DNA from 4 places in the Pseudomonas sp. R151218B TE3479 genome. Region 1 is predicted to be linked to each of the others. Evidence: predicted binding sites of a transcription regulator. Region 1 holds the regulator's gene; each other region holds the start of a gene.
What was found. Region 1 encodes FliA, which starts transcription of late flagellar genes. Its sites were predicted from a motif close to CTAAAGTTTNNNNNNNNNNNGCCGNTAA; they were not measured.
Positions count from the first base shown of each region.

Region 1 (7,461 bases):
ACACGTTCTCGGCAATGTGACAGCACTCCACCAGCTCGTTGAGCTGGAGGAAGCCGGCGCCTCCTTTTACAGTGTGGAAACCGCGAAAAATTGCATTGAGCAGATCCGCATCATCAGGTCGGCTTTCCAGCTCGACCAGTTGTTCGGATAGTTGCTCTAGAATCTCGCCGGCCTCAACCAGGAAATCCTGAAGGATCTCTTCATCGGCGCCGAAGCTCATTAATGGCTGCTCCTAAAACAGGGCTAAAACTCAGAATCCAAGGCTGGACAGCAAATCGTCCACATCGTCCTGACCGGACATAACGTCTTCTCTTTTATCGGCATGAATTTGCGGACCTTCACCCTGAGAGAGATGTTTTTGTGGATCTTTTTCAGCGAGCATCGCTTCACGGTCGTGTTCGATACCTGCAAAGCGGTCGACCTGGCTGGCCATCAACACCAGTTTGAGCAGATTACTTTCAACTTCGGTGACCAACTGGGTCACGCGCTTGATCACCTGACCGGTCAGGTCCTGATAGTCCTGGGCCAGCAGAATGTCGTTGAGGTTGCTTGCCACGGCGCGGTTCTCGGTGCTGCTGCGCGTCAGGAAACCGTCGACCCGACGGGCCAGCTCCCGAAACTCTTCAGCACCGACTTCACGACGCATGAACCGGCCCCAGTCGGTACTCAAGGCCTGGGCGTCTTCGCTCAGGCCATTGACCAGCGGCGTTGCGCTCTCCACCAGGTCCATGGTGCGGTTGGCCGCGGCTTCGGTCAGCTTGACCACATACCCCAGGCGCTCGGTGGCGTCGGTGATCTGCGAGACTTCCTCGGCCTGCGGCATGTGCGGGTCGATCTGGAAATTGACAATCGCGCTGTGCAGTTCACGCGTGAGCTTGCCCACTTCCTGATACAGACCGCGGTCACGGGTCTGGTTGAGCTCATGGATCATTTGAACCGCATCGCCAAAGCGGCCTTTTTCAAGGCTGTCGACCAGTTCGCGGGCATGTTTTTTCAGGGTCGATTCGAAATCGCCCATTGAAGATTCGTTGTCCATAGCTCCCCCGTGGCGCCGTTAACCGATGCGTTCGAAGATTTTTTCGATCTTCTCTTTCAACGCCTGGGCCGTGAAGGGTTTGACCACATAGCCGTTCACACCGGCCTGGGCCGCTTCGATGATCTGCTCGCGCTTGGCTTCGGCAGTGACCATCAGCACCGGAAGATGCTTGAGTTTTTCGTCGGCACGCACTTGGCGCAGCAGGTCGATACCGGTCATGCCCGGCATGTTCCAGTCGGTGACCAGAAAATCGAAGTTGCCACTGTGCAACATCGGGAGCGCAGTGGTCCCGTCATCTGCTTCGGCCGTGTTGGTGAACCCAAGGTCACGCAACAGGTTTTTAATGATCCGCCGCATCGTTGAGAAGTCATCAACGATGAGGATTTTCATGTTCTTGTCCAATTCGACCTCCAAGCAGTCTTAAACGCGCCCAGCACCTGGACGCGCCATTTCAATCAAATCCGGCACAACACTCGACAACGGTCTGGAGCACAACGGATGGAGACTGGCGCAGCACCTGCCAGGCCAGCCTCGTCGCAGTGTCCCCACACTGCCTGTCAACGCGCTCGCCACTCCCCCAAACGCCCCCGCAAACGGGCCGCGCACTGGCTGTGTAACTGGCTGACCCGCGATTCGCTGACCCCCAGGACCTCACCGATTTCCTTGAGGTTCAGCTCTTCGTCGTAGTACAGCGCCAAGACCAGCCGCTCACGCTCCGGCAAATTGGCAATCGCATCCGCCAGCGCACTCTGGAAACGTTCATCTTCCAGGTCACGCGACGGCTCCATGTGAGCACTCGCGTTATCCTCGTGCAGCCCTTCGTGTTCGCCGTCCTGCAACAGGTCGTCGAAACTGAACAGGCGACTGCCCAAGGTATCGTTCAAAATCCCGTAATAATCGTCGAGACTCAACTGGAGTTCGGCCGCAACTTCATGATCTTTAGCGTCACGCCCGGTTTTCGCTTCAATTGCCCGAATCGCGTCACTGACCATGCGGGTATTGCGGTGCACCGAACGCGGCGCCCAATCGCCCTTGCGGACTTCATCGAGCATCGCCCCGCGAATGCGGATACCGGCATAAGTCTCGAAACTGGCACCTTTGCTGGCGTCGTATTTGTTCGACACTTCAAGCAGGCCGATCATGCCGGCCTGGATCAAGTCCTCCACCTGGACACTGGCCGGCAACCGCGCCAGCAAGTGGTAGGCAATACGCTTGACCAGTGGCGCATAACGCTCGATCAATTCGTATTGGGCGTCCCGTGCCGATTTTTTGTAGAGATGGTTGTAACCGCTGGCTGTCATAGCACGGGCCCTGCTGTTTGTTGCACAAGACGCTCGACGAAAAATTCCAGATGCCCGCGGGGGTTGGCCGGCAGTGGCCAGGTATCGACCTTCTGGGCGATCGCCTTGAACGCCAGCGCGCATTTGGAACGAGGAAAAGCTTCATAAACGGCACGTTGCTTCTGGACGGCCTTGCGTACGCTTTCGTCGTACGGCACGGCGCCGACGTATTGTAGGGCGACGTCCAGGAAACGATCGGTGACCTTGGTCAACTTGGCGAACAGGTTGCGCCCTTCCTGCGGGCTCTGGGCCATATTGGCCAGGACGCGGAAGCGGTTCATGCCATAGTCGCGGTTCAGCAGTTTGATCAGGGCGTAGGCGTCGGTGATGGACGTCGGTTCGTCGCAGACCACCAGCAGCACTTCCTGGGCGGCGCGGACGAAACTGACGACCGAGTCGCCGATGCCGGCCGCGGTGTCGATCACCAGCACATCGAGGTTGTCGCCGATGTCGCTGAAGGCCTGGATCAGGCCCGCGTGCTGGGCCGGGGTCAGGTGAACCATGCTCTGGGTACCGGAGGCAGCCGGCACGATGCGAATCCCGCCCGGCCCCTGCAACAGCACGTCGCGCAGTTCGCAACGGCCCTCGATCACGTCCGCCAGGGTGCGTTTGGGGGTAAGCCCCAGCAGCACGTCGACGTTCGCCAGGCCCAGGTCGGCGTCCAGCAGCATGACCCGTCGGCCAAGCTCTGCCAGAGCCAGGGACAAGTTCACTGACACGTTAGTCTTCCCGACGCCACCTTTGCCGCCGGTCACCGCGATCACCTGTACGGGATGCATGCTGCCCATGTTCGTTCTTTACCTTGTCTTCTTAGACGGAGGCCACATTACTGGCTGCGCGTTCGCATAAGGAACAATGCATGGCAGACCATCGATGTAGGTACAAAAAATATTCATGATTACCTCAGCCGACCTGTTTGGTCGGGCTGTGGTAGATGTCAGCGAACATGTCAGCCATGGCTTCTTCGCTGGGTTCTTCCTGCATTTGCACACTCACGGCACGGCTGACCAGTTGATGACGGCGCGGCAGATGCAAATCATCCGGGATCCGCGGCCCATCGGTCAGGTAGGCCACCGGCAGTTCATGACCGATCGCCAGGCTCAACACCTCGCCCAGGCTTGCCGTTTCGTCCAGCTTAGTCAGGATGCAGCCAGCCAGTCCGCAGCGCTTGTAGCTGTGGTATGCGGCGGTTAGAACCTGTTTCTGGCTGGTGGTTGCCAACACGAGATAATTTTTTGACTTGATACCGCGTCCGGCCAGGCTTTCGAGCTGCATGCGCAGGGCCGGATCGCTGGCTTGCAGGCCTGCGGTATCGATCAGCACGACGCGCTTGCGCAGCAGCGGCTCGAGCGCCTGGGCCAGGGATTGGCCCGGATCCACATGAGTCACCGACACATTGAGGATCCGGCCCAGGGTCTTGAGTTGTTCCTGGGCACCGATGCGGAAACTGTCCATGCTCACCAGGGCGATGCTCTGGGCGCCGTACTTGAGTACATAACGGGCGGCGAGCTTGGCCAGGGTGGTGGTCTTGCCCATGCCGGCAGGACCGACCATGGCAATCACCCCGCCCTCCTCCAGCGGCTCGACTTCCGGCGTGGCGATCATCCGCGCCAGGTGCGCCAGCAACATGCGCCAGGCCTGGCGAGGCTCTTCGATACCATTGATCAGCGCCAGCAGGTCCCGGGACAACGGGCCGGACAAGCCGATGCGTTGCAGGCGACGCCACAGGTTGGCCTGGGCCGGACGGCTGCCTTGCAGCTGATTCCAGGCCAGGGAGCCGAGTTGGACTTCCATCAGTTCGCGCAGGCTGTTGAGTTCGAAGCGCATCGAGTCCAGGGCGCGCGGGTCGAGCCCGCGGGCAGGCGCGGCGGGTGCCGGCTCAGGACGACGCGGTTCGGCCTGGGCCTGCTCGATCAGCGGCTCGGCAGCGGTCAACGGCAGGCCCGCGGTCAGCGGCTGGCCGGCGAACAATTGACGATTGGTGCCCGCGGCACCCTCGCCTTCGCTGCTGCGCAGGCTCAGTTCGGCCTGGGCGCTGGCGATGCGCGATTGGGTCTTGCGCAGCTCGTCTTCGAGTTCCATGTTCGGAACCCGCGGGGCCAGCGCAGACAGTTTGTAATCCAGGGCCGCCGTCAGCTCGACACCGCCGGCGATACGACGGTTGCCAATGATGGCTGCTTCAGCGCCCAGCTCGTCACGAACCAGTTTCATGGCCTGACGCATGTCGGCGGCGAAAAAACGCTTCACTTGCATAAACCACTACCTCAGCCGTTGGGCCCTACTGTCGCAACGATGGTCACTTGCTTGTTGTCCGGTATTTCCTGGTACGCCAACACATGCAGCCCCGGGACCGCGAGGCGACCGAATCGCGAGAGCATCGCGCGAATCGGACCGGCCACCAGCAGGATCACCGGTTGGCCTTGCATCTCCTGCCGCTGGGCTGCTTCGATCAGCGAACGCTGCAGCTTCTCGGCCATGCTTGGCTCCAGCAGAACACCCTCTTCCGAGCCTTGTCCTGCCTTCTGCAGACTATTGAGCAATATCTGTTCCAACCTTGGCTCCAAGGTGATCACAGGCAGCTCAGACTCAGTGCCTACAATGCTTTGGACGATTGCGCGGGACACGCCGACCCGAACCGCAGCCACCAAGGCGGCGGTATCTTGACTCTTGGAGGCGTTGTTGGCGATGGCCTCGGCGATACTGCGTATGTCGCGCACGGGCACTTGTTCGGCCAACAGCGCCTGCAGCACCTTGAGCAACTGCGACAACGAAACCACGCCCGGCACCAGCTCTTCAGCCAGTTTTGGCGAGCCTTTGGCCAGCACTTGCAGGAGTTGCTGGACTTCTTCGTGGCCAATCAGCTCGCTGGAGTGCTTGTACAGGATCTGGTTCAAGTGGGTCGCCACCACGGTACTGGCGTCCACCACGGTATAACCGAGGGACTGGGCCTGGGCCCGCTGGCTGATTTCGATCCACACCGCTTCCAGGCCGAAAGCCGGATCCTTGGCGGTGATGCCGTTGAGGCTGCCATAGACCTGGCCCGGGTTGATCGCCAATTCACGGTCGGGGTAGATCTCGGCTTCGGCCAGAATCACCCCCATCAAGGTCAGGCGATAGGCACTCGGCGCCAGGTCGAGGTTGTCGCGAATGTGCACAGTGGGCATCAGGAAGCCCAGGTCCTGGGAGAGCTTCTTGCGCACCCCCTTGATCCGCGCCAGCAACTGACCACCCTGGTTACGGTCGACCAAGGGAATCAGGCGATAGCCGACTTCCAGGCCGATCATGTCGATCGGGGTCACGTCATCCCAGCCCAGCTCCTTGGTTTCCATGGCACGGGCCGGCGACGGCAGCAGTTCCTGCTGGCGCTTGACCTCTTGCAGAGCCTGGACTTTCTGCACGTTCTGCTTCTTCCAGAACAGGTAGGCACCACCCGCGGCGGCGGCGGCCATGGTCAGGAAGGAAATGTGCGGCATCCCCGGCACCAGGCCCATCACGGCCATCAGACCGGCCGCGACGGCCAGGGCCTTGGGCGAAGCGAACATCTGCCGGCCGATCTGCTTGCCCATGTCTTCGGAGCCCGAAGCACGGGTCACCATGATCGCGGCCGCTGTGGATAACAACAGTGATGGCAATTGCGCCACCAAACCGTCACCAATGGTCAACAAGGCGTAAACCCTGCCGGCGTCGCCAAACGACATGTTGTGTTGGAAGATGCCGACAGCCATGCCGCCGATCAGGTTGATGAACAGAATCAGCAGGCCGGCGATGGCGTCACCGCGCACGAATTTGCTGGCACCGTCCATGGAACCGTAGAACTCGGCTTCTTGGGCCACTTCCAGGCGACGCAGCTTGGCCTGGCTCTGGTCGATGAGACCGGCGTTAAGGTCGGCGTCGATCGCCATCTGCTTGCCGGGCATCGCATCGAGGGTGAAACGCGCGCTCACCTCGGAAATCCGCCCGGCGCCCTTGGTCACCACGACGAAGTTGATGATCATCAAGATGGCGAAAACCACGATACCGACCACATAGTTACCGCCAATCACCACCTCACCGAAGGCCTGGATCACCTTACCGGCGGCGGCGTGCCCGTCCTGGCCGTGGAGCATCACCACACGGGTGGACGCCACGTTCAGCGCCAGGCGCAACAGTGTGGCCACCAGCAGGATGGTGGGGAAGACGGCGAAATCCAGTGGCCGCAGGGCGTAGACGCACACCAGCAGCACGACGATCGACAGGGCAATGTTGAACGTGAAGAACACGTCCAGCAGGAACGGCGGCACCGGCAGCATCATCATGGCGAGCATGACCAGCAGCAACAGCGGCACGCCCAGATTGCCCCGGCTGAGGTCTACGACATTGCTGCGCGCGGTGCTGAGTAACTGTGAGCGATCCACCGATTTTCCCCGTTCCTGTGAAGCAAACTTTTGACGCCCGAAGGGGGCGCAGACGGGGTATTGCAAGAAGCCTTCCAACTTTCGCCGGAGGCTGGCATAGAAGCGTTGCACGCAGGCTGTGGGAGCAAAGCTTGCTCGCGATGGCGCAATGGCGCCTGTCAGAGGCTGACGACCCACCACGCCATGCCGATCACTACGCTATAAGCATCTGTTCCTGCAGAATTCGACCAAAATTCAGCGTTGAGCCCCGGACATATCGCATGCCCTTGAAGATCTGAAGCCCTTCTCCGATATCAACCAGTTCGTCACTGGGATACATGCCGACGACTTTCGTCGCAGGCGCCTTGGTATCAGAGGGCGGCGAATCAGGCGAAACGTCATGTCCCTCCATCAGTCCCAGGGCCCACTGGAACCAAATGATCGGCAAATCGGCGATTTCGATCATCCGCTTGGGATCTTCCCATCGAAAGTCTGTGCGCGCGTTCATGCGCAAGCGCGAACCAAAGATTTCAAATTCAGGCTTGCCATAGCGCCTTTGCAGCTCGCCACTTGACCAATTGTTCTGGTAATCATTGGGATTGACGAAGAGACGGAACAACGCAGCGTTGCTGCCGATATTGCCCGCCGCGCCGCCCAGATAATTGAATGAAACGTGGTAGGCCAAACCTTCCAACTCAGGCCGGATAGCGTT
Region 1 covers NZ_JBRJHV010000001.1:2,774,050-2,781,510, reverse strand. Annotated here, with positions in the region: gene AB7M32_RS12445 (chemotaxis protein CheA) at 1-220, opposite strand, end outside; gene AB7M32_RS12440 (protein phosphatase CheZ) at 251-1,036, opposite strand; gene AB7M32_RS12435 (chemotaxis response regulator CheY) at 1,055-1,426, opposite strand; gene fliA (RNA polymerase sigma factor FliA) at 1,594-2,337, opposite strand; gene fleN (flagellar synthesis regulator FleN) at 2,334-3,164, opposite strand; gene flhF (flagellar biosynthesis protein FlhF) at 3,280-4,629, opposite strand; gene flhA (flagellar biosynthesis protein FlhA) at 4,641-6,770, opposite strand; gene AB7M32_RS12410 (hypothetical protein) at 6,964-7,461, opposite strand, start outside.

Region 2 (7,461 bases), 3.3 Mb from region 1:
AGACCGAAGCCTGATCCAAGGACGTCTGTTCACCACGCCAGTCGTGGTGAACAGAAAACCTTGTGGGAGCGAGCTTGCTCGCGATAGCGCAGTGTCAGTCAGCATTTTTATATCTGACCCACCGCTATCGCGAGCAAGCTCGCTCCCACAGTGGTTTGGGTAGGGCCTGGGACATCCAGGCAATAAAAAGCCCCGCCTCTCGAAAGAGGGCGGGGCTTTTTAGTGGCTTGCTGCCGGGGAAGGTTACTCTTCGCCCATCTGCGATTGCAGGTAGTTCTCAAGACCGACTTTGTCGATCAGGCCCAGTTGGGTTTCCAGCCAGTCGATGTGCTCTTCCTCGGATTCGAGGATGTCTTCCAGCAGTTCACGGCTACCGAAGTCGCCAACGCTTTCGCAGTGGGCAATGGCGGCCTTCAGGTCGGCGTGGCCGGTGCGCTCGATGCGCAGGTCGCACTCGAGCATTTCCCGGGTGTGTTCGCCGATGTGCAACTTGCCCAGGTCCTGGACGTTCGGCAGGCCTTCGAGAAACAGGATGCGCTTGATCAGCTTGTCCGCGTGCTTCATCTCGTCGATGGACTCGTGGTACTCGTGCTTGCCCAGCTTGTTCAGGCCCCAATCCTCGTACATGCGCGCATGCAGGAAGTATTGGTTGATCGCGACCAGCTCATTGGCAAGGATCTTGTTGAGATGCTGGATGACTGTAATGTCGCCTTTCATGATGAGGCCTGCCCTGTAATAGCTGTGTATAGGGCGGAGTTTGAGCTGCGTATTTATCAGTGTCAAACCTAAGTTATTGAATAATAAATGAAAATTAATCGGAATAAGAATGTTTGTGTTCCGCGTCTGGACGCTAAGCATTTGATTTACAGGCATAAAAAAACCGGACATTGAGTCCGGTTCCTTGAAAAGCTGTCTTTACGCGGCAGTAAATTCTACCGGGTAGGGGATCGAGGCCTGTGCTGTTTGCACCTTGGCGAGGGTTTCACGCACTACTTCCTTGGCCAGGCAGGCACATTTGCCGCATTGGCTGGCTACGCCGGTGGCCTGGCGGACTTCGCGATAGCTGCAGCAACCTTCATAGATCGCTTCGCGGATTTGTCCGTCGGTGACGCCAGTGCAGAGGCATACATACATAAGTGAGAACCGTCGCTGGTTGTGACTCAATTGAGATGGATCTTAATGTTAACGAGAATGATTGTCAAAGTGGTTTCTCAAGGTCTTGCGCCAGAGCGATGCCAGGCTGACGAACGGTTTTTTCCTTGGGCAACGAAGGCGGCACGCAGCGGGGCGGCGATTTTTCGATACCACCGAAAAACCGTTGAAGACAGTCCAAATGCGCGGTGTATGATGGTCGGCCCTTGCAAGCGGGTTCGTGTCACAGGGCTGTCGCCTGAGGGTGGCAGGCTGGCCCGGACTTTGTTTTCACGCTAATTACATCAGGAGATATCCAATGAGCGTACTCGTAGGCAAACAAGCCCCTGACTTCACCGTGCCAGCCGTGCTTGGCAACGGCGAAATCGTCGACAGCTTCACCCTGTCCTCGGCCATCAAAGGCAAATACGGCCTGGTGTTCTTCTATCCGCTGGACTTCACCTTCGTCTGCCCATCCGAGCTGATCGCACTGGATCACCGCATGGACGACTTCAAGGCCCGTAACGTTGAAGTGATCGCTGTTTCGATCGACTCGCACTTCACTCACAACGCCTGGCGCAACACCCCGATCAACAATGGCGGTATCGGTCAGGTGAAATACACCATGGCTGCCGACATGAAGCACGAAATCGCCAAGGCCTACGACGTTGAGTCCGAAGGCGGCGTGGCCTTCCGTGGCGCCTTCCTGATCGACGACAAGGGCGTTGTCCGTTCGCAGATCATCAACGACCTGCCGCTGGGCCGTAACATGGAAGAGCTGATCCGTCTGGTCGACGCGCTGCAATTCCACGAAGAGCACGGCGAAGTCTGCCCGGCCAACTGGAAAAAAGGCGACAAGGGCATGACCGCATCGCCTGAAGGCGTTGCCGCTTACCTGGGCGAGCACAGCGACAAGCTGTAAGCGCATCCAGGCATAAAAAAACCGGCCCTCGATGGGCCGGTTTTTTTATGGGTGTTCCAAAGCAGAATACAGTCCTGTGGCGAGGGAGCTTGCTCCCGCTTGAGTGCGCAGCGCTCACAACATCTTGGGGCGGCTACGCCACCCAGCGGGAGCAAGCTCCCTCGCCACACAAGAGCCATACCAGGCTTGTTGTCAGTCGTCGAAATCCTGCCAGCCGCCCATCTCTTTCCACCGGTTGACGATGCCGCAGAACAGTTCGGCGGTCTTCTCGGTGTCGTAGCGGGCCGAGTGCGCCTCACGGCCATCGAAATCGATATCGGCTGCCTGGCACGCCTTGGCCAGGACGGTCTGGCCATACGCCAGGCCCGCCAGGGTCGCGGTGTCGAAGCTGGAGAACGGGTGGAACGGGTTGCGCTTCATGTCCAGGCGCGCGACGGCGGCGTTGAGGAAGCCCAGGTCGAAGCTGCTGTTGTGCCCGACCAGGATCGCGCGCTTGCAACCGTTGGCCTTGAGCGCCTTGCGCACACCACGGAAGATGTCGGTCAGGGCCGTTTCTTCGCTGACCGCCATGCGCAACGGGTGATCGAGCTTGATCCCGGTGAACTCCAGGGCCGCCGCTTCGACGTTGGCGCCTTCGAACGGTTCGACACGGAAGAAATAGGTGTGGTCAGGGAACACAAAGCCTTTTTCGTCCATGCCGATGGTGGTCGCTGCGATTTCCAGCAAGGCGTCTGTGGCGGAATTGAAACCACCGGTTTCTACATCGACGACGACCGGCAGATAACCACGGAACCGCGCGGCCATGGGGTGACGGGCGCCGCCCGAACCACCGTTGCCGTCCAGTTCGTCGTCGAAATGATCTTCACTCACGCGTTTTCCTCCAGCAGGCGCCAGCGCAGTTTTTCACCGGCGCGCAGCGGGATGACGGTCTGCTCGCCGAAGGGCAGGCTGACAGGGGCGGTCCATTCTTCACGGACCAGGGTAATACGGTCGGTGTTCACCGGCAGGCCATAGAAGCGCGGGCCATGCAGGCTGGCGAAGCCTTCGAGTTTTTCCAGCGCATTGCGCTGTTCGAACGCCTCGGCGTACATCTCGATGGCGGCATAGGCGGTGTAGCAGCCGGCGCAACCGCAGGCCGCTTCCTTGGCGTGACGGGCGTGGGGCGCCGAGTCGGTGCCGAGGAAAAACTTGGCGCTGCCGCTGGTGGCGGCGTCCAGCAAGGCTTCCTGGTGGGTATTGCGCTTGAGGATCGGCAGGCAATAGAAGTGCGGCCGGATCCCGCCTACCAGCATGTGGTTGCGGTTGTACAGCAGGTGGTGGGCGGTAATGGTCGCGCCGACGTTGGCCGGGGCCTCGTTGACGAACTGCACGGCATCGCCGGTGGTGATGTGTTCGAATACCACCTTGAGGGTCGGGAAGCGCTCCACGACGCGGCGCATGTGCTCGTCGATGAAGATCTTCTCGCGGTCGAACACATCGACGTCGCCCCGGGTAACCTCACCATGGATCAACAACGGCATGCCGACTTCGGCCATGGCCTCCAGCGCCGGGAAGATCTTGTCGATGCTGGTGACACCGGAATCGGAGTTGGTCGTCGCGCCGGCGGGATACAGCTTGGCGGCATGGACAAAACCGCTGGCCTTGGCGTCGCGAATCTCTTCGGGCTGGGTGCGGTCGGTGAGGTAAAGCACCATCAGCGGTTCGAAGCGGCTGCCAGCTGGGCGCGCGGCGAGGATACGCTGGCGATAGCCATCGGCCTCGGCGGCGTTGCGCACGGGCGGAACCAGGTTAGGCATGATGATTGCGCGCCCGAAGGTGCGCGCGACATCGGCGACGGTATGGGTCAACACAGCACCATCGCGAAGATGAATATGCCAGTCGTCGGGACGCAGCAGGGTCAGGCGGTCGGACATTGGGGGGCTTCCAGGCGGGTCAAACTCTGGGGAATGCTACCGGAAAAGACCGATTCAGGCACCCGCTATCAAGTTCTGCCACAACTTACCGATAGCTCCTACAGGTGTGCCACGAATCCGTGCAGTGCCCCGGACAGGCGTCATGCCCCCAAGCATGCGTCGATCTTTGTATAAAAGTCAGTGGAGCCTCCCGTGCGCCAGCGTTATCTAGCCTTGCTCAGTGTGTTTGCCAGCTTTCCCGCCATGGCGCTCACTTTCCAGACCCGTCTGGAGAGCATTGAGTGGACGGTCGAAGGCGATAAATTCGAGTGCCGGTTGAGCCAGCCGATCACCGACTTCGGCAGCGGCGAGTTCGTGCGTCGGGCGGGCGAGCAGGCCACCTTCAGGCTCAAGGCCTATAATCCGATGCTCGGCGGCGGTTCCGCGACCCTGCTGGCGGCGGCGGCACCCTGGCAACCGGGGCGGGGCGATATCAACCTGGGTTCGGTCAGCATTGGCAGTGGCGATGTATTGTTCAACAGCTCCCAGGTCCAGGCCGGTCGTTTGATCAGCGGGCTGATGGACGGTCGTAGCCCTGTGGTACGACGCAACACCGAGGACGGTCGAGTGTCCGAAGTCCGGTTGCTGCCGGTGCGTTTCAACAAGGCCTTCAGCGATTATCAGAGCTGTGTGGCCAAGTTGCTGCCGAAAAATTTCGAGCAGGTGAAGCAGACCCAGATCGGCTTCCCCGGCGAAGAAGTCGAACTCGATGCCCGGGCCAAGGCCCAGTTGCAGGTGATGCTCGACTTCATCAAGGCCGATCCGAGCGTCAATCATGTCGAGCTTGACGGTCACTCCGACAACAGCGGCAATCGCCTGACCAACCGCGAGCTGTCACGCCGCCGGGCCCTGGCGGTCCAGGATTTCTTCAAGGCCAATGGTTTCCAGGAGTCGCAGATTACCCTGCGCTTCCACGGCGAGCGTTATCCCCTGGTGCCCAACACCAACGCCGCCAACCGGGCCAAGAACCGTCGCGTGGTCGTGCGCCTCGAGCGCGTGGCGGCTAGCGAAGCACCGGCACCCCAGGCTCCCGCCGCGCAGCCCGCACCCGCAGCGGCCCCTGCCAAGGTGCCGGCGCCCACCGCGGCGCCGGCAAAGACACCGGCACCCACGCCCGTCGGAGCGACCGCGCGGACCTCCTGATTCGATTTTGACCGTCGCGCGTTCGACATAATCTGTCGCTTCGTCGTCATAAGCTGTCGCGCCTCTGTAAATTATCCGCGCTGGACGTTAGACTTCACGGCTTTCCGTACAACCCGTGGAGTGATGGCATGGCGGACGTAAACAAGGTCGTTCTGGCGTATTCCGGCGGCCTGGACACTTCGGTGATCCTGAAGTGGCTGCAGGACACTTATAACTGCGAAGTGGTGACCTTCACCGCTGACCTGGGGCAGGGCGAGGAAGTCGAGCCTGCACGCGCCAAGGCTCAGGCCATGGGCGTCAAAGAGATCTACATCGATGACCTGCGCGAAGAGTTCGTCCGCGACTTCGTGTTCCCGATGTTCCGCGCCAACACCGTTTACGAAGGCGAGTACCTGCTGGGTACGTCCATCGCCCGTCCGTTGATTGCCAAGCGCCTGATCGAAATCGCCAACGAAACCGGCGCCGATGCCATTTCCCACGGCGCTACCGGCAAAGGCAACGACCAGGTGCGTTTCGAGCTGGGCGCCTATGCCCTCAAGCCGGGCGTGAAAGTCATTGCCCCGTGGCGTGAATGGGACTTGCTGTCCCGTGAAAAACTGATGGACTACGCCGAGAAGCACGCGATTCCAATCGAGCGTCACGGCAAGAAGAAATCCCCGTACTCGATGGATGCCAACCTGCTGCACATCTCCTATGAAGGCGGCGTGCTGGAAGACACCTGGACCGAGCACGAAGAAGACATGTGGCGCTGGACCGTCTCCCCCGAGAAGGCCCCGGATACCCCGCAATACCTGGAGCTGACCTATCGCAATGGCGATATCGTCGCCCTGGACGGCGTGGAAATGAGTCCGGCCACCGTGCTGGCGACCCTGAACCGCATCGGCGGCGAACACGGCATCGGTCGTCTGGACATCGTCGAGAACCGCTATGTCGGCATGAAGTCCCGCGGCTGCTACGAAACCCCGGGCGGCACCATCATGCTGCGCGCTCACCGGGCGATCGAATCGATCACCCTGGACCGCGAAGTGGCTCACCTCAAGGACGAGCTGATGCCCAAGTACGCCAGCCTGATCTACACCGGCTACTGGTGGAGCCCTGAGCGTCTGATGCTGCAGCAGATGATCGACGCCTCCCAGGCTCACGTGAATGGCGTGGTACGCCTGAAACTGTACAAGGGCAACGTGATCGTCACCGGGCGTAAGTCCGACGAGTCGTTGTTCGACGCTAACATCGCGACCTTCGAAGAAGACGGCGGTGCCTATAACCAGGCCGACGCGGCTGGCTTCATCAAGCTCAATGCCCTGCGCATGCGCATCGCGGCGAACAAGGGTCGCAAGCTGTTCTGACCCTGGCGATAAAAAAACGGCCTGCCTTGAGCAGGCCGTTTTTTTTGCCTTCTGCTTTGCGCGCGCAGCCTATTTGCTGCAGCGCTGCCTCCTGATAGCTCATTCATCCTGCCCGTGGGTTGCAAGGTCTGCGTGGTGGTAAATGACGTATACGACGATGCCGGCGTGCTTCAAATGCTCCGCTCGATGGGTCTCGATCAGGCGCCGGGATTGGCGGCATAGGATGCAAAGGGTGTCCGGCGGCTCATGCCTGGGTCGATGAAGACTGAGCAGTCGCCGCCGTTGGGCCTTGCCCGTCCGGCGTAGCACTCGTTTGCGCCGACAGGTCGCGTCAGCCATGGTCTTTATGAAGTGTTTGCTCTTGCGAAAATCCGAAGGTGAATACAAGGAACGATAATTGAAGTTGAGGGTGATGAAAAAAAGCAGCAATAAATAAAAGGGAAAGCTGATCAGGAACCAGAGGTAATACTCACGGTCCTGGTCATCCAGAAAAGGCAGGGAAATAGCCGCGGACGTTTCGGATAAAGTTGCGAATATGGCGATAAGGGTCATGGGGTTGGTGATGGTCTTCAAAGGTTTGTTCATGGTTAATGCTCATGGAATATTCATGCTCGGCGAGTGGGCTGGAAAAATAATATTGGTGGTTGGCAAGGTGACGCTGAAAACAATCAGGGCTGTCGATATTTTATATCGGAAGCCTGAACGTCTCTTATATATGAGTTTCCGCTGCTGAAGTGAGGCGCGCGAGTTTTAACAGCAAATAATTCAGTTACTCTTTATGAGTGAAGTGATTTGCGATGGCCGGTCCGCAGGCAGGCGTGGCGGTGAAAGAGCGCATTATTCATGGGGGGCGGACTCTCAAGGGCGACCGGTCCTTCTCCGTAAAAAATTCAGGACACATTTTTCCCGGCGGAATTTGTAGGAATTTTCTGTATAGCTTGTAGGTTCTGTCTCTCGGTGCGAGCGG
Region 2 covers NZ_JBRJHV010000001.1:6,078,274-6,085,734, reverse strand. Annotated here, with positions in the region: gene grxD (Grx4 family monothiol glutaredoxin) at 1-14, shown strand, start outside; gene bfr (bacterioferritin) at 244-717, opposite strand; gene AB7M32_RS26540 (bacterioferritin-associated ferredoxin) at 916-1,134, opposite strand; gene AB7M32_RS26535 (peroxiredoxin) at 1,451-2,053, shown strand; gene rnt (ribonuclease T) at 2,246-2,923, opposite strand; gene pyrC (dihydroorotase) at 2,920-3,966, opposite strand; gene AB7M32_RS26520 (flagellar protein MotY) at 4,159-5,148, shown strand; gene AB7M32_RS26515 (argininosuccinate synthase) at 5,277-6,494, shown strand; partial or broken gene AB7M32_RS26510 (hypothetical protein) at 6,804-7,079, opposite strand.
Region 2: the regulator FliA is predicted to act here: its motif matches at 4,034-4,061, upstream of AB7M32_RS26520 (flagellar protein MotY).

Region 3 (7,461 bases), 1.5 Mb from region 1:
GCATAGGCTTCAGCGGGCGGATGGGGAGCGCCGTTGGCGTCGCCTTCCAGGGTGATGGTCGGTACGCCGATCGACGGGAACGTTGCCAGTTTCTTTTCCAACCTGTCGTACTTGGCTTCGCCCTTGACCAGGCCCAGGCGCCAGCGATAGTTGAAGATTGAAACCGCGACATGATCGGGGTTCTGCAAGGCGGCGGCGCTTCGGTCGTAAGTCGCGTCATCGAAGTTCCACTTCGGCGACGCCAGCTTCCAGATCAGCTTGGCGAAGTCGTGGGTATTTTTCTCGTAACCGAGGCGGCCACGCTCTGTCGCAAAGTAGAACTGATACCACCACTGCAACTCCGCGGCCGGCGGCAACGGCGCCTTGCCGGCCTCCTGGCTGCCGATCAGGTAGCCACTGACCGCCACCAGCGCCTTCACCCGCTCCGGCCAAAGGGCCGCGACAATGTCAGCGGTGCGTGCACCCCAGTCATAACCACCCAGCACGGCCTGCCTGATGTTCAGCGCGTCCATGAAATCGATGAGGTCGCTTGCCAGTGCGGAAGGCTGGCCGTTGCGCAGGGTCTTGGCAGACAGAAAGCGTGTATCGCCATAACCGCGGGCATAGGGAATCAACACGCGATAGCCCTTATCCGCCAGCGCCGGCGCCACATCTGCATAGCTATGGATGTCGTAGGGCCAACCGTGTAACAGGATCACCACGGGCCCATCGGCGGGACCGATCTCGGCATAGGCAACGTCCAGCAACCCAGCCTTGACATGCTTGAGCGGGCCAAACGATGTGTGGCTGCCGGGGGTAATCGCGCCGACAGTGCTCGCCGGCACATCGGCCGCGTTTGCCTGGGACGAGGAAAATCCCAAGGCACCAAGCTGCATCATGGCCAACGCCAGAAGGGTTGGCGCGAGCAGGCGGCGATGCCGGGGAGCGCAGGTAGGGTTTATGTCCATGTGAAGCTCCTTGCGAACGACGTGGGGTGAGCCGGTGAGACGGCTTGGACTGTCTCGTTGGGCCCCATTTGACGTTGGCCAGGTATCGCGAATGTGTCGGCGACGGGCTTGAATGCAACGGCTCGTATCGGTCGTGAGCCTGGATACACAGAGATACATTCGTATCAGGAGGATCTGTTTTGTGTAGGAGCTGGCGAAGCCTGCGATCTTTTGATCTTTCGCTTGAGACTCAATTGTTTGGGGAAAGATCGCAGCCTCGTTGCACTCGACAGCTCCTACACGGCTCTCACCGCTTGCTGCGGGGTTCTATCGAGTGGACAGCCAGTCGCTTAAAGTGGCTTCCCATGAAACGCCTGTCCCAACACCGCCAACCGCTCCGCCAACGGTGGCAAGCATTGGCTGCTGCGGGTCAGGATGCCGATGTTGTCGGCGTTGCGCTCGGCCACGGCCTGCACGCTTTGCAGGCGCTGGCTGATGCCCATCGACGCCTTGGATTGTTCCTGGGTGGTGCTGGCGATCAGGTCGTTGAAATGATTGATCACGGCGATGTCTTCGACGACGGCGTGCAACAGTTGCGAAGCCTGTTGGCTGGCGGACACGCAGCGCTCCACCCCATCGCGGCTGTCTTGCATCGCGACGGCGGCCTGGCGGCTGCCTTGCTGCAGTTTGGCGATGATCTGCTGGATCTCGGTGGTGGATGTCGAGGTCTTTTGTGACAGGGTGCGGACCTCGTCGGCCACCACCGCGAACCCGCGGCCCTGCTCGCCAGCCCGGGCCGCCTCGATGGCGGCGTTGAGGGCCAACAGATTGGTCTGCTCGGCAATGCCATTGATCACATCCAGCACCTGGCCGATCTGCTGTGCCTGGTCGGCCAGGACCTGCACGGTTTCGTTGGTCAGGTTGATGCGCCCTGCCAGCTCGACAATCTCCTCCCGGGTCTGGTCAACCGTGCTGCGCCCGCGGTTGACCTGCTCGTTGGCCTGGCCGGCGCGCTGCAGGGTCTGGTCGACATGGCCAGCGATGTTTTCCATGGCCTCGACCAGGTGACTGATCGCACCGCTCATCTGCGCCACTTCGTCGAGTTGGTGACGGGCGCCGGTTTCCAGGGTCTGGCCAACCTGGGACAGGTCCTGGCCCAGGTCCGAGAGGTTGCGGGTGTCGCGCACCACGCCGTCCACCAGTTGGGTGACCTGCTGGAGGAAATGATCGAAACGCTCGCTCGAAGAGACCTTGACGCCGTCGCTGCGCTGCTTGTCGGCGTCGTTGCTCAACTGCGCGGCCGCCGCCAGCACCTTGTCGAGCACCTCCTGGTTTTCCGTGGCGTCGGCCAGGCTCTGGTTCGCCAGGTAAATCAGGATCACGCTTTCCACCACCACGTAGAACGCGTGAAGAAAGATCATCGACCAGCCACCGTGGGTGTCCATGACGAATACCGGATAACCCTGGTGTTGAAGCCAGTGAAAACCAAGGTGATGAACCGCGATGGTGGCGGCGGCAACGATAATCGGCAGCCAGTCACGGTAGAACGTCAGCACGGCCAGCAGCACGAAGATCCCGAAGTGAAATTCGATCACGCCGTGGGTCTGGTTGATGTGCAATGCCGCCATGACCATCAGCGCCACCGCGATGACACAGCGCATGGCCCGGGTGCCGGCCAGGACGCGATAAAGCGCGGTGCTCGCCACGCAGGTGGTCGCCCCCACCAACAGCGCCTGGGTGAACGTCGAGTGCAGGAATGCCAGGCCCAGGGAATACAGCAGCGTGAGCCAAAGCAGCCCCAGCATGATGCGGTCGGCTTTACGGTGGTGATCGTTAAAGCGCACAGGCGATGTCATGGGGGTCGTCCTTTTCGAAGACTTGAGGTCCGTTACCGAATGCCGCTAACGACTTAGCGGCGTTTCGAGACGAAACTTTAACTGATTATCATCAATTAGTGGCACTAAGCCACTAAGCTTTTCTCAGCGGCCTTTGCTTTATGATGTCCGCCATCTCATGACTGACTGATGGAACCCCCATGACTTTCGATTTCGACACCGTATTGGAGCGCCACGGCACCGGCAGTACCAAATGGAGCCGCTACCCGACCGATGTGCTGCCAATGTGGGTGGCCGACATGGACTTCCCCGCGCCACCGGTGGTCATCGACGCGCTGCACAAGCGCCTCGAACATCCGATGCTGGGCTACAGCGTCGCCCAGGACAATCTGCGCGCGGCCATCGTGGCTGACCTGTGGAGCAAATACGCCTGGCGCGTCGAGCCTCAGCAGATCGTGTTCCTGCCCGGCGTTGAGCCGGGTTTCAACATGGCACTGCATGCCCTGGTGGAGCCCCGGCAGAATGTCGTGGTGCAGGTGCCGAACTACCCTCCGCTGCGCCACGCCCCCGGTCACTGGCAGTTGAACAAAGTGGAATTGCCGTTCACCCCGGTCAAGGGCGAATTCCATACGCCGTTGGCCGCGTTGCGCGAAGCGTTGCAGGGCGGCGGCGCCCTGTTGCTGAGCAACCCCCACAACCCGCTGGGCAAGGTGTTCGAGCGCGAAGAACTCAAGGCCGTGGCCGACATTTGCCTGGCACAGGACGCCTGGATCATCTCCGACGAAATCCATGCCGAACTGTGCTTCGACGGCCGCATGCACATTCCGACCGCCTCCCTCAGCCCGGAAATTGCCGAGCGCACCATCACCTTGATGTCCGCCAGCAAGGCCTACAACATCGCCGGGCTGAAAACGTCGTTCGCCATTATCCAGAACGCCAAGCTGCGCGAGCGGGTCAACAACGCGCGGGCCGGCATGGTCGACAGCGTCAATGCCCTGGGCCTGGAAGCGACCCGCGCGGCCTACAGCGAAGCCGGCCCATGGCTGGAGGCCTTGAAAGCTTATCTGCAAGCCAACCGCGATTACCTGGTCGAGGCGGTGAGCACCCGTCTGCCGGGCATCACCATGACCGTGCCCCAGGGCACTTACCTGGCCTGGCTGGATTGCTCCGGGCTGGGGCTGGATAACCCGCAAGGATTCTTCTTGAATGAAGCCAAGGTCGGGCTGAGTGCCGGGCTGGATTTTGCTGACGATGCCGGGCAATTCGTGCGCCTGAACTTCGGCTGCCCGCGGGCGTTGCTGGAGGAAGGCATCGCGCGGATGGAGCGCAGCCTAAAAGCCAGGGGCTGATTCAACTGCCAATGCCTCCTGTGGCGAGGGGATAAATCCCCTCGCCACAATAGTCATCTGCCGCGATCGTTTTATTCATGCATATCCGGTGCATGGACAAAGCACAGCTTGTTCCCCTCCGGATCGCGGCAATAGGCTCCGAAATAGCCTTCGCAATACTGCGGCCTCGGACCCGGTGGACCTTCGTCGGTACCGCCCATGGCCATCGCCTGCTCCCAGGCGGCGCGGACGGTTTGCGGGGAATCGGCGGCGAAGCTCACTTGCATGCCATTGCCCCAGGTCGCGGGCAGACCATTGAAAGGCAACTGGACAAAAACCTGCGGCCAATGCTTGCCGGGCTGACGCCAGCCTTCTCCCGGCGGGCCCGAATCGTTTTCGCCCTCGATACGCTCCAGCCCCAGGCAGCCGAGGACTGCATCATAAAAAGCGACCATTGTCGGCAGGTCGCGCGCGCCGATCTGTATGTGGCTGAACATTGCCCCGCTCCTTAAACGACCCCTGTACTGACATTGGAGAATACAGGCTCGTCCAATGTTCGCCAGGCCCCTCTATTCGCCGACGAAACGCTCCTTATCACGCTCATCGACTGGCCGGACAATCCGACCGAACTCTGCCTGAAAACCCAAAGTCCACCCTCCATCGCAACCCACCAGGAGAACGACGATGGTCGACTACCCTTTCCCGCCTTTCCCTAAACAAAGCCAGCCGGTGCCTGGCACCCAGCGCAACATGGACCCTTACCCGGACTGCGGCGAACAGAGCTACACCGGCTCCGGACGCTTGGCGAACAAGATCGCCCTGATCACCGGCGCCGACAGCGGCATCGGTCGCGCCGTCGCCATTGCCTTCGCCCGTGAAGGTGCGGATGTGGCGATTGCCTACCTGGACGAGCATGACGACGCCAAAGAAACCGCACGCTGGGTCGAGCAGGCCGGACGCCAGTGCCTGTTGTTGCCCGGTGATCTGGCGGACAAAGGCCTGTGCCGCAAGATCGTCGATGAAACCGTCGCCCGCTTCGGCCATATCGACATCCTGGTCAACAACGCCGCGTTTCAGATGACCCACGAAAACCTGGAGGACATTCCCGACGAAGAATGGGTGCGTACTTTCGATATCAACATCACGGCGATGTTCAGGATCTGCCAGGCTGCCGTGCCGCACATGAAACCGGGTGGTTCGATCATCAACACCAGTTCGGTCAACTCCGACATGCCCAAGCCGACGTTGCTGGCCTACGCCACCACCAAAGGCGCCATCGCCAACTTCACCGGTGGTCTTGCGCAGATGCTCGGGCCCAAGGGCATCCGCGTGAACAGCGTGGCGCCGGGACCGATCTGGACGCCGCTGATCGTGGCAACCATGCCCGAGGAAGAAGTGCAGAATTTCGGTTCCCAGACACCTCTTGGTCGTCCTGGCCAGCCGGTTGAAGTGGCGCCGATCTATGTGCTGCTGGCTTCGGACGAAGGCAGCTACATCTCCGGAGCCCGTTATGGGATTACCGGGGGCAAGCCGATGCTTTAGCATCGGCGCGGTGTTTTACCTGTGGGAGCGAGCTTGCTCGCGATAGGGGCAGCCCAGGCAACATCAATGGTGACTGGTTCACCGCTATCGCGAGCAAGCTCGCTCCCACAGTGGACTGTGCCCAGCCAGTCGATCGGTAACAGCAGTGCCCTTGACACAAAGTACCCGTGACAGTGCTCAGGACGGCTCCTTGGCAATCACCGATATCTTCCCGTTGCGCTCAATGATCGCAAACTTGATCTGTTCCAGGGTCTCGATGCCCTGGCTGGAGCGTGCCGCTTCCATGATGTCTGCCTCCTCCAGCCGCGCATGACGCATCCGCCCGCGCAGGATTCGTCCGTCCTCGACGATGATGGTCGGACCACCGTCGATCAGTCGCGACACCCATTGGGAGCGCAGTTTGAGCAATGAAAAGCCGACATCGATGGCAATCAGCGTCACGATGACCATCAGCGCGTTGGTCATCGAAAAATCATCCCCCAACAGCGCCTGTTGAGTGGCCTCGCCGATGATCATCAACAACACGAAATCAAAGGTGGTGAGTTCTGCCAGCGAACGTCGCCCGGCGATCTTGAACAACACCATCAACGCCGCGTACATCACGGCAGCTCGCAGCACCGAATCCATAGGTCACCTAAGGAAAAATGAACTGATTGAAACTCACCGAGGCACCGCCGGGGGTTGCGATACGACTGTGATAGGTCCCGAAGCCGTCGCCGAGCAATGACAGGTGCAGACTGGCCTGGCCTCGTTCATCGGCCTGTACCCAGAGGGTCATGCCCTGCCCCGCGCCCGCCGAACGCATCGGTGGAGGTTGCAGCGTTTGCACCTCGAAGCCTTCCAGCCAATCGCCGCCCAACTCGACTTCCAATACGGCGTTGGGCTGGCCCTTGAGACGGATGACCAGGGCGTTGCTGGAGCCGTTGCGGTGGAAGGCCTGGTACTCGACGCCAAGGCTGCCGTCGTTGCTGTGCAGCTCCCGGTTGCTTAGCGGGCCACGGGAAAACAGCCCCAGCAAGGCCAGGATCACCAACAGCACCAACACGTACCAGCCAATTCGCTCGAAACGCCAGACCTTGTGCTGGAACGCCATGTCTTCGCGTACCGGAAACTGGCGGCTGCGGTGGTCGTCCTGCTCGTATGGATCGCTCATGGCCGTCCCCTAGCGCCGCTCGCCGGCCACGGCGCGCTGGTGAAAACTGGGCAGTTGTTGCAGTACATATTCGGCGGCCCACAATTGCACCTGACAGCGACTGCCGAAGAACCGCACGCAGCGACTGAACAGTGCTCGCTGACCGTTCACATCGAACGCCCAGGCAAAGCAGACAGTGCCGGCGGGTATTCCGTCCTTGTCGTCTGGCCCGAGCAGGCCGGTGGTGGCGACCGCCGCGTTGGCATTGGCATCGTGCAAGGCACCAAGGGCCATCTCCTCGGCGACTTCGCGGCTGGTGAGATTGAACGTCTCGATGGTGCGTGGGCTGACACCGAGCAAGCGTTGCTTGGCCTCCGGGGAATACACCACATAACCGCTTTCGATCAGAGACCCACTGCCGGGCACCTCGGCCAGCAATGTGACGATCTTTCCGGCGGTACAGGATTCGGCCGTAGTCAGGCGCAGGTCATGATCGCGCAGGTAATCAACCAGGATTTGAGCAACAGTCATGGCAGACGGTCCTTCAGGGGGGCTGATGGGTTGACCTTTGCCGTTGTGATTCATTCCCTTTATCGCCCCGTCGGCCGGGAACAGCAAATAAATGAAACCCGCGTCTTTTTCTGTGCCTCAAACCCAATAAGGGCCTCATGCAGAGGCCATCCTGATCAGGAGGTCGT
Region 3 covers NZ_JBRJHV010000001.1:4,284,380-4,291,840, reverse strand. Annotated here, with positions in the region: gene AB7M32_RS18370 (alpha/beta fold hydrolase) at 1-947, opposite strand, end outside; gene AB7M32_RS18365 (methyl-accepting chemotaxis protein) at 1,277-2,782, opposite strand; gene AB7M32_RS18360 (MalY/PatB family protein) at 2,962-4,110, shown strand; gene AB7M32_RS18355 (VOC family protein) at 4,182-4,586, opposite strand; gene AB7M32_RS18350 (SDR family oxidoreductase) at 4,774-5,631, shown strand; gene AB7M32_RS18345 (DUF421 domain-containing protein) at 5,809-6,258, opposite strand; gene AB7M32_RS18340 (hypothetical protein) at 6,266-6,784, opposite strand; gene AB7M32_RS18335 (CinA family protein) at 6,794-7,294, opposite strand.
Region 3: the regulator FliA is predicted to act here: its motif matches at 2,836-2,863, upstream of AB7M32_RS18365 (methyl-accepting chemotaxis protein).

Region 4 (7,461 bases), 2.0 Mb from region 1:
TCCTTGAGCAGCATCAGGTTTTCCGGCCGCGCGCCGCGCCAGGCGTAGATCGACTGGTCGTCATCGCCCACCACGGTGAACTGGTTGCGTTTGCCGATCAGCAGCTTCACCAGCAGATACTGGCTGGCGTTGGTGTCCTGGTATTCGTCCACCAGCAGGTAGCGGACCTTGTTCTGCCATTTTTCGAGAATGTCGGCGTGGTCCTGGAACAGCTTGACCGGCAGCAGGATCAGGTCGTCGAAGTCCACCGCATTGAACGCCTTGAGGGTGCGCTGATAGTGGGTGTAGACGATGGCGGCAGTCTGTTCCTTGGGGTTGCGGGCGTTCTCCAGGGCTTCGGCGGGCAGGATCAGGTCGTTTTTCCAGGAACCGATCATGTTCTTGATCTCGTCCACGCCGTCGTCGCCCGAGTACTCCTTCTGCATGATGTCGGTCATCAAGGCCTTGACGTCGGTCTCGTCGAAAATCGAGAAGCCCGGTTTGTAGCCCAGCCGCGCGTGCTCCTTGCGGATGATGTTCAGGCCCAGGTTGTGAAAGGTGCAGACCGTCAGGCCGCGGCCTTCGCCGGCGCGCAACAGCCCGCCGACCCGCTCTTTCATCTCTCGGGCGGCCTTGTTGGTGAACGTCATGGCGACGATGTATTGGGCGCGGATGCCGCAGTTCTGGATCAGGTGCGCGATCTTGCGGGTGATTACGCTGGTCTTGCCGGAGCCTGCACCGGCGAGCACCAAAAGAGGGCCGCCGACATAGTTCACGGCTTCTTGCTGCCGGGGATTGAGTCGGGACATGACAGAGTCAGGGAGTCGTTTGCGAAATGGGCCGGCATTTTAACAGGCTCTGAGAATTGTGCTGCTCTGTCCGACTTGTGACGCACGCAGGATTGTCATTTGCCGCTTCCGCCACTTTCACGCAGGATGTGGAACCAATTGGGTCCCGCGCAGCATTTGGAGCGGGAAAACCACCGAAAGCGCGTGTTTGAGAACCGTTGGCATTGGTCATTGCCCATCGGCAGGTCATAATGCCCGGCGCCTACCACCTTGCAGAGTCTAGGGAGTCAGCTTGTCAACGCCTGTCGAACCCTTGCGTTTGCTGTTATTGGCCCAAGAGCCAGAGTGGTCAGCGATACTGCGCGAGTGCCTGGTGCCCATGGGGCCCTCGGTCGTGTTGATCAGCGCCCCGAGCTGGGAGTCCGTCAGCAGCCTGTTCGAAGACAATCGCAACGCGGTGTTGCTGACCGTTGCGGCGTTGCAACCGGCGCCGGGCCGTTGCAGCCTGCCGACCATCCTGTTGCTCGAACACGAGCCGGCGGTTGCCCCCGACGGCGCCAGCGACTGGTTGGTACGTGACGTCCTCGACAGCGCGACCCTGCGTCGTTGCCTGCGCCATGTGCGCGAGCGCGGCGTGCTGGAAAACACTCTGCAGCGCCTCGCCGAGCAGGATCCATTGACAGGCATCGCCAATCGCCAGGGTTTCCAGACATTGCTGGCGGCGCGCCTGGCGGAAAACGACGGCCGAGGCTTGGCCCTCGGTCACCTGGACCTGGACAACTTTCGCCACGCCAACGACGCCCTCGGTCACCAGGCCGGCGACCGCTTGATCCTGCAAGTGGTGTCGCGGCTCAAGGGTTCGCTCGAAGCCGGCGATCAATTGGCGCGGCTGGGCAGTGATGAATTTGCCTTGCTGATCGACACCCGCCGCGCACCGCAGCGGGCCGAGTGGATGGCCGAGCGTATTACCGAAGCCTTGGCCGAACCCTATTGGGTGGACGGCGAAAGCCTGCTGATCGGTTGCAGCCTGGGCGTCGCCCATGCTCGCGCCCAGGCCGGCGCCGATCCGCTGATGTGGCATGCCCACATCGCCATGCAGCAGGCCAAGAGCACCCAGGGCTGCACCTTTCATATCTTCAACGAGCGCATCAATCGCAATGCCCGCAGCCTTGCCGACCTGGAAAGCGAACTGCGCCGGGCACTGCGCCGCGACGAACTGGAGTTGCATTACCAGCCGCGGCTGGACCTCGATGGCGGCCACATCGTCGGCCTCGAAGCTCTGGTGCGTTGGCGCCATGGCGAACGCGGCTTGCTGCCACCGAGTGAGTTCGTGCCGTTGGCCGAACAGAGCGGCCTGATCGTGCCGTTGGGCTACTGGGTGATTTCCCGGGCCCTACGGGACATGCAGGCCCTGCGCGAACGGGGGCTGGCGCCGTTGCACATGGCGGTCAACCTGTCGTTCCGGCAGTTCCAGGACAGCCAGTTGCTGCCGACCTTGAGTCGACTGATTGCCGAGCGGGGTGTCGAGGCGCAATGGCTGGAGTTCGAACTCACCGAAACCGCCGTCATGCGCCGCAGCGAACTGGTCAAGCAGACCATGGATGCCCTGGGCCGCCTGGGTGTGCGCTTCTCCCTGGACGACTTCGGCACCGGGTTCTCCTCGTTCGTGCACCTCAACAGCCTGCCGATCGCCTTGCTCAAGATCGACAAGAGCTTCGTCGGCGGCATGGAGCAGCGCGAGGAGAACCGCAAACTGGTGCACGCCATGATCAACCTGGCCCACAACCTCAACCTGGAGGTGGTGGCCGAAGGTGTGGAAACCCAGGAACAACTGGACCTGCTACGCGGTTTCGGTTGCGACCAGGTGCAGGGCTTCCTGATCAGCAAGCCGTTGCCGTTGCCGGAATTGGTCGAGTACTTGACGTTCGAGGGTGATCAGCAGTTCACACACGACGTCGTGGTCTGACACAAACCCTTGTGGGAGCGAGCTTGCTCGCGATAGCGGCGTGTCAGTCAAAATCGATGTGACAGACCTATCGCGATCGCGAGCAAGCTCGCTCCCACAAAGGGATGGATTTCACTTGGCCTGAATGGCTTCGAAACCGGGCTGTCCGGCCTCACTGCGAATCATCCGCTTCATCTTCCATTCAAACGCCAGGGTCAGGCTTACGGCCGCGCAGGCCAACCCCAGGGCCAGGCCCCACCAGACACCGGTCGGTCCCCAGTTCAGGTGGAACGCCATCCACCATGCCGACGGTGCGCCGATCAGCCAATAGCACCCCAGGCCCACCAGGAAGGTGGTCTTGGCGTCCTTGAGCCCGCGAATGCAACCCATGGCGATGGTTTGCGTGCCGTCGAACAGCTCGAACCACGCCGCCACCGCCAACAGGCTCACGGCCAGGTTGATCACGTCGCGGAACGCCGGGTCATCGTGGTCCAGGAACAAGCCGATCAATTGATGGGGCAACAACCAGAACACCATGGCGAACGCCAGCATCGCGGCCGCGCCAAAGCCAATGCCGACTCGACCGGCCAGGCGCGCCATCAACAGCTGTCCGGCGCCGTAGTGCTGGCCGATGCGCATGGTGATGGCGTAGGACATTCCGGCCGGCACCATGAACGCCACCGAGACGATTTGCAGGGCGATCTGGTGGGCCGCCAACGGCGTGCTGCCCATGGTGCCCATGCACAGCGCGGCGAACGCGAACAGCCCGACTTCCACCGCGTAGGTGCCACCGATCGGCAGGCCCAGGCGCCACAGCTCCTTGAGGTATTGGCGATTGGGCCGCGCCAGCCCAGCCAGCAGCGGATAGGCACGGTAGGCCGGGTGCCGATGGATGTGCCAGGCCAGTGCCAGGGCCATGCAGTTGGCGACAATGGCCGTGACCAGGCCGATGCCCATCAAGCCGAGTTTTGGCAGGCCGAACATGCCGGTGATGAGCGCGTAGTTGAGCAGGAAGTTGGCCACCGTGCCGCCGAGGCTGATCACCATGACCGGCGTGGCCCGGCCGATGGCGCTGGTGAAGCCGCGCAGGGCCATGAAGCTCAGGTAGCCGGGCAGGGCGAACGGCAGCGCCAGCAGGAACTGTCCGGCGGACAACACGTTGGTTTCGGTCTGGCCGAACATCAGCAGCACGGGCTTGAGATTCCACAGCAGCAACCCGGCCATCAGCGCCATCAACCAGGCCAGCCAAAGCCCGGCCTGGGTCAGCCGGGTGGCGCCTTCGACATCGCCCGCACCCTGGCGGATCGCGACCAGGGTGCCCACCGCGGCGATCACGCCGATGCAGAAGATCGACACGAACGAATAGGTGGCCGCCCCGAGCCCGCCTCCGGCGAGGGCTTCGGGGCTCAGGCGCGCCATCATCACGGTGTCGGTGAGCACCATCAGCATGTGCGCCAACTGCGAGGCAATCAACGGCCCCGCCAGCCGCAGGATGGCCCAGAGTTCGGTACGCACCGGATGCCGCATGATCATCACGCTCCATGTTCAAACAAGGCAGTAAAGCGACGATTCTCGGCGCTCTCGGCGGATTGCACAAAAGGATAAAAAAGATCGCTGGCATGATTAAAACTCATGCTGGATGGGTTTCTGGTAGGGTTTGCAGACCACGCCATGGAGCTTTTGCGATGTCCCGTCGTCTTCCTCCTCTTTATGCGTTGCGGGCATTCGAAGCCGCGGCGCGCTACAGCTCGTTCACCCGGGCCGCCGAAGAGCTGTCGATCACCCAGAGTGCCGTCAGCCGGCACATTCGCACGCTGGAAGATCACTTTGCCTGCCGACTGTTCCAGCGCAGCGGCCGCAACCTGCAGTTGACCGAGGCGGCGCGGTTGCTGCTGCCGGGCGTGCGCGAGGGTTTCATGGCGCTGGAGCGGGCCTGCCACACCTTGCATGGCGAAGACGGCATCCTGCGCATGAAAGCGCCATCCACGCTGACCATGCGTTGGTTATTGGCGCGCCTGAGTCGCTTCCGGCATCTGCAGCCTGGCAACGAGGTGCAACTGACCAGTGCCTGGATGGACATCGATTCGGTGGACTTCAACGTCGAGCCCTTCGATTGCGCCGTATTGCTGGGCAACGGGCATTTTCCGGCGGACTGGGAGACCAGTTTGCTGTTCCCCGAGGAATTGATCCCGGTGGGCGCGCCGAACCTGTTGAACGATCAGCCCTGGGATGTGGCGCGGCTGGCCAGTGCTGAACTGCTGCATCCGACGCCGGATCGCCGGGACTGGCGCAACTGGCTGCACCGCATGGGCCTGTCCGACAAGGTCTCGCTCAAGGGTGGGCAGGTGTTCGATACCCTGGAGCTGGGCATGATTGCGGCGGCGCGTGGCTATGGGGTCTCCATGGGCGATCTGCTGATGGTGGCCGAGGACGTCGCCCAAGGGCGCCTGAGCCTGCCATGGCCGACGGCTGTTGCCAGCGGTGAACACTATTACCTGGTCTGGCCGAAAACCCGGCCGGGAGGTGAACGTTTGCGCCGGCTCAGCGACTTCCTCCAAGGCGAGGTCAAGGCCATGCAACTGCCCGATGTACAACGTCTGAGCTGAAACGTTGCAGTGTCCATGCTAGCCACTTGGCATTAATCCTTCCACACCGCTCAAGTATTCGGCATCGCTGCCGAATCCGTGAACATGGAACCCTCGTTCAGAAAGGGCTAAACCACCTTATCCTTGAATAAAATGCCGAGCGTGCGACGTGATCAGGATGATCCAGTCTCTCGGCCAGGAGCCGTCATGTCTCAACCTCGTGCCCGAATCGCCTCACAGCTGGGCCTTGCCCTTGCCGTGATACTGGCGATCGTGATCTCCGGCAGTACCGTCTTCGCCCTGCGTTCGCTGGACACCGCCAACCTCGCCACTCGTGAAGAGCATTTGGCCAGCGAAGCGCGCCTCATGGCCGATCAGCTCAATACGTTCCATGGCACCTTGCGCGAGAGCACCCAGCGCTTGGCCGGTTTGTTCGAAAAGCGCTTCAGCGCGGGCCTGAGCGTGCATCCGGACCAGCCGGTGACGGTGGCGGGCGTACAAACCCCAGGCTTGAGCCTGGGTAGCGAAGTGTTGAACAACAACTTCAAGGAAGTGGACGACTTCAAAGCGATGACCGCCGGGGTCGCCACGGTATTCGTGCGCAGCGGCGACGATTTCATCCGCGTCAGTACCTCCGTCAGCAAACAGGACGGTACACGGGCCATCGGCACCGTGCTCGACCGCGCCGGCCCCGCCTATGGTCCGGTGATCAGCGGGCAGAGCTACATTGGTCGGGCCCTGCTTTTCGGGCGTTTCTACATGTCGCAGTACACGCCTGTGCGCGACAGCAGCGGCAAGATCATTGCCGTGTTGTACGTAGGCTTCGATTACACCGATGCGCAGAACGCGCAGTTCGAAAATCTCAAGCGCTTCCGCATCGGCCAGACCGGCTCCCTGGCGCTGCTGGACGAACAAAACAAATGGCTCGTGCCCCCCGCCGGCGTGCAGGCGCTGGACAACGCTACCACGGCCATCACCGGCTTGATCAAAAAGCCGGGCAAGGGCGCGTTCTGGGCCGATACCGCCGAAGATTTCTACAGCGTTGCCGTGCCGTTCGAGGGCGGGCCGTGGGCGGTGGTGGCGAGCATGCCGAAAACCGAGATCCGCGCCGTGACCTGGAGCGTCGGCATTCAACTGGCCATTGGCAGCCTGCTGGCGATGCTGTTGGCGGTCGGTTCGGCAATGTGGTTGTTGCGTAGCAAACTGGCGCCGCTGGGGGATCTGGTGCGCCAGGCCGAAGCGTTGGGCGCCGGCGACCTGAGCGTGCGCCTGAGCGTGTCGAGCCATGACGAAATCGGTCAGTTGGCCCGTGCCTTCAACCAGATGAGCGAGGCCCTGTCGACCATGGTCGAGCACATCCGCAAGGCCTCTCAGGAGGTCAACAGCCGCGCCCAGGCCCTGTCCGGGTTGTCCAGCGGGGCGTACGAAGGCATGGAGCAGCAATCCGGCGAAATCACCAGCATGGCCGGCGCGGTGGAAGAGTTCAGTGCGACCTCCTTGAACATTGCCGACAACATGGGCAACACCGAGCGCCTGGCCCAGGAAAACGCCCAGCAAACCCGCATTGGCCGGACCTCGATGGATGAAGCGTCGTCGTCCCTGGAGCAAATCGCCGGCGCGCTGAACAGCACGGCCACGGTCATCAATACCCTGGGCCAGCGTTCCCAGGAAATCGGCGGTATCGTGGGGGTCATCACCTCGATTGCCGAGCAGACCAACCTGCTGGCCTTGAACGCGGCCATCGAAGCTGCCCGCGCCGGCGAGCAGGGCCGTGGTTTCGCCGTGGTGGCCGATGAGGTCCGCAGCCTGGCGTCCCGCACCCGCCAGGCCACTGACGAAATATCGAGCATGATCAACAGTATCCAGCAGGAAACCGGCAATGCCATCAGCACGATGGAACAGGGCAACCTGTTGATGCAGGAAGGCCTGTCGCGCAACGCCAATGTGGCCGCGGCCCTGGCGCGAATCGACGAGCAGAGCCGTTCGGCTGGCCAGCAATTCGCGGCGATCACCACTGCCACCCAGGAACAAAGCAGCACCGCGACCCTGCTTAGCAGCAACCTGCAAAGCATCGCCATGGCCAACAGTGAGCAGCGCCAGGTAGTCTCGAATCTGGCGGTCACCGCCAAGGAACTGGAGAAACTGGCCCAGGACCTGCGCCAAG
Region 4 covers NZ_JBRJHV010000001.1:755,219-762,679, reverse strand. Annotated here, with positions in the region: gene rep (DNA helicase Rep) at 1-788, opposite strand, end outside; gene AB7M32_RS03575 (putative bifunctional diguanylate cyclase/phosphodiesterase) at 1,060-2,733, shown strand; gene AB7M32_RS03570 (NorM family multidrug efflux MATE transporter) at 2,845-4,239, opposite strand; gene AB7M32_RS03565 (LysR substrate-binding domain-containing protein) at 4,398-5,318, shown strand; gene AB7M32_RS03560 (methyl-accepting chemotaxis protein) at 5,505-7,461, shown strand, end outside.
Region 4: the regulator FliA is predicted to act here: its motif matches at 5,368-5,395, upstream of AB7M32_RS03560 (methyl-accepting chemotaxis protein).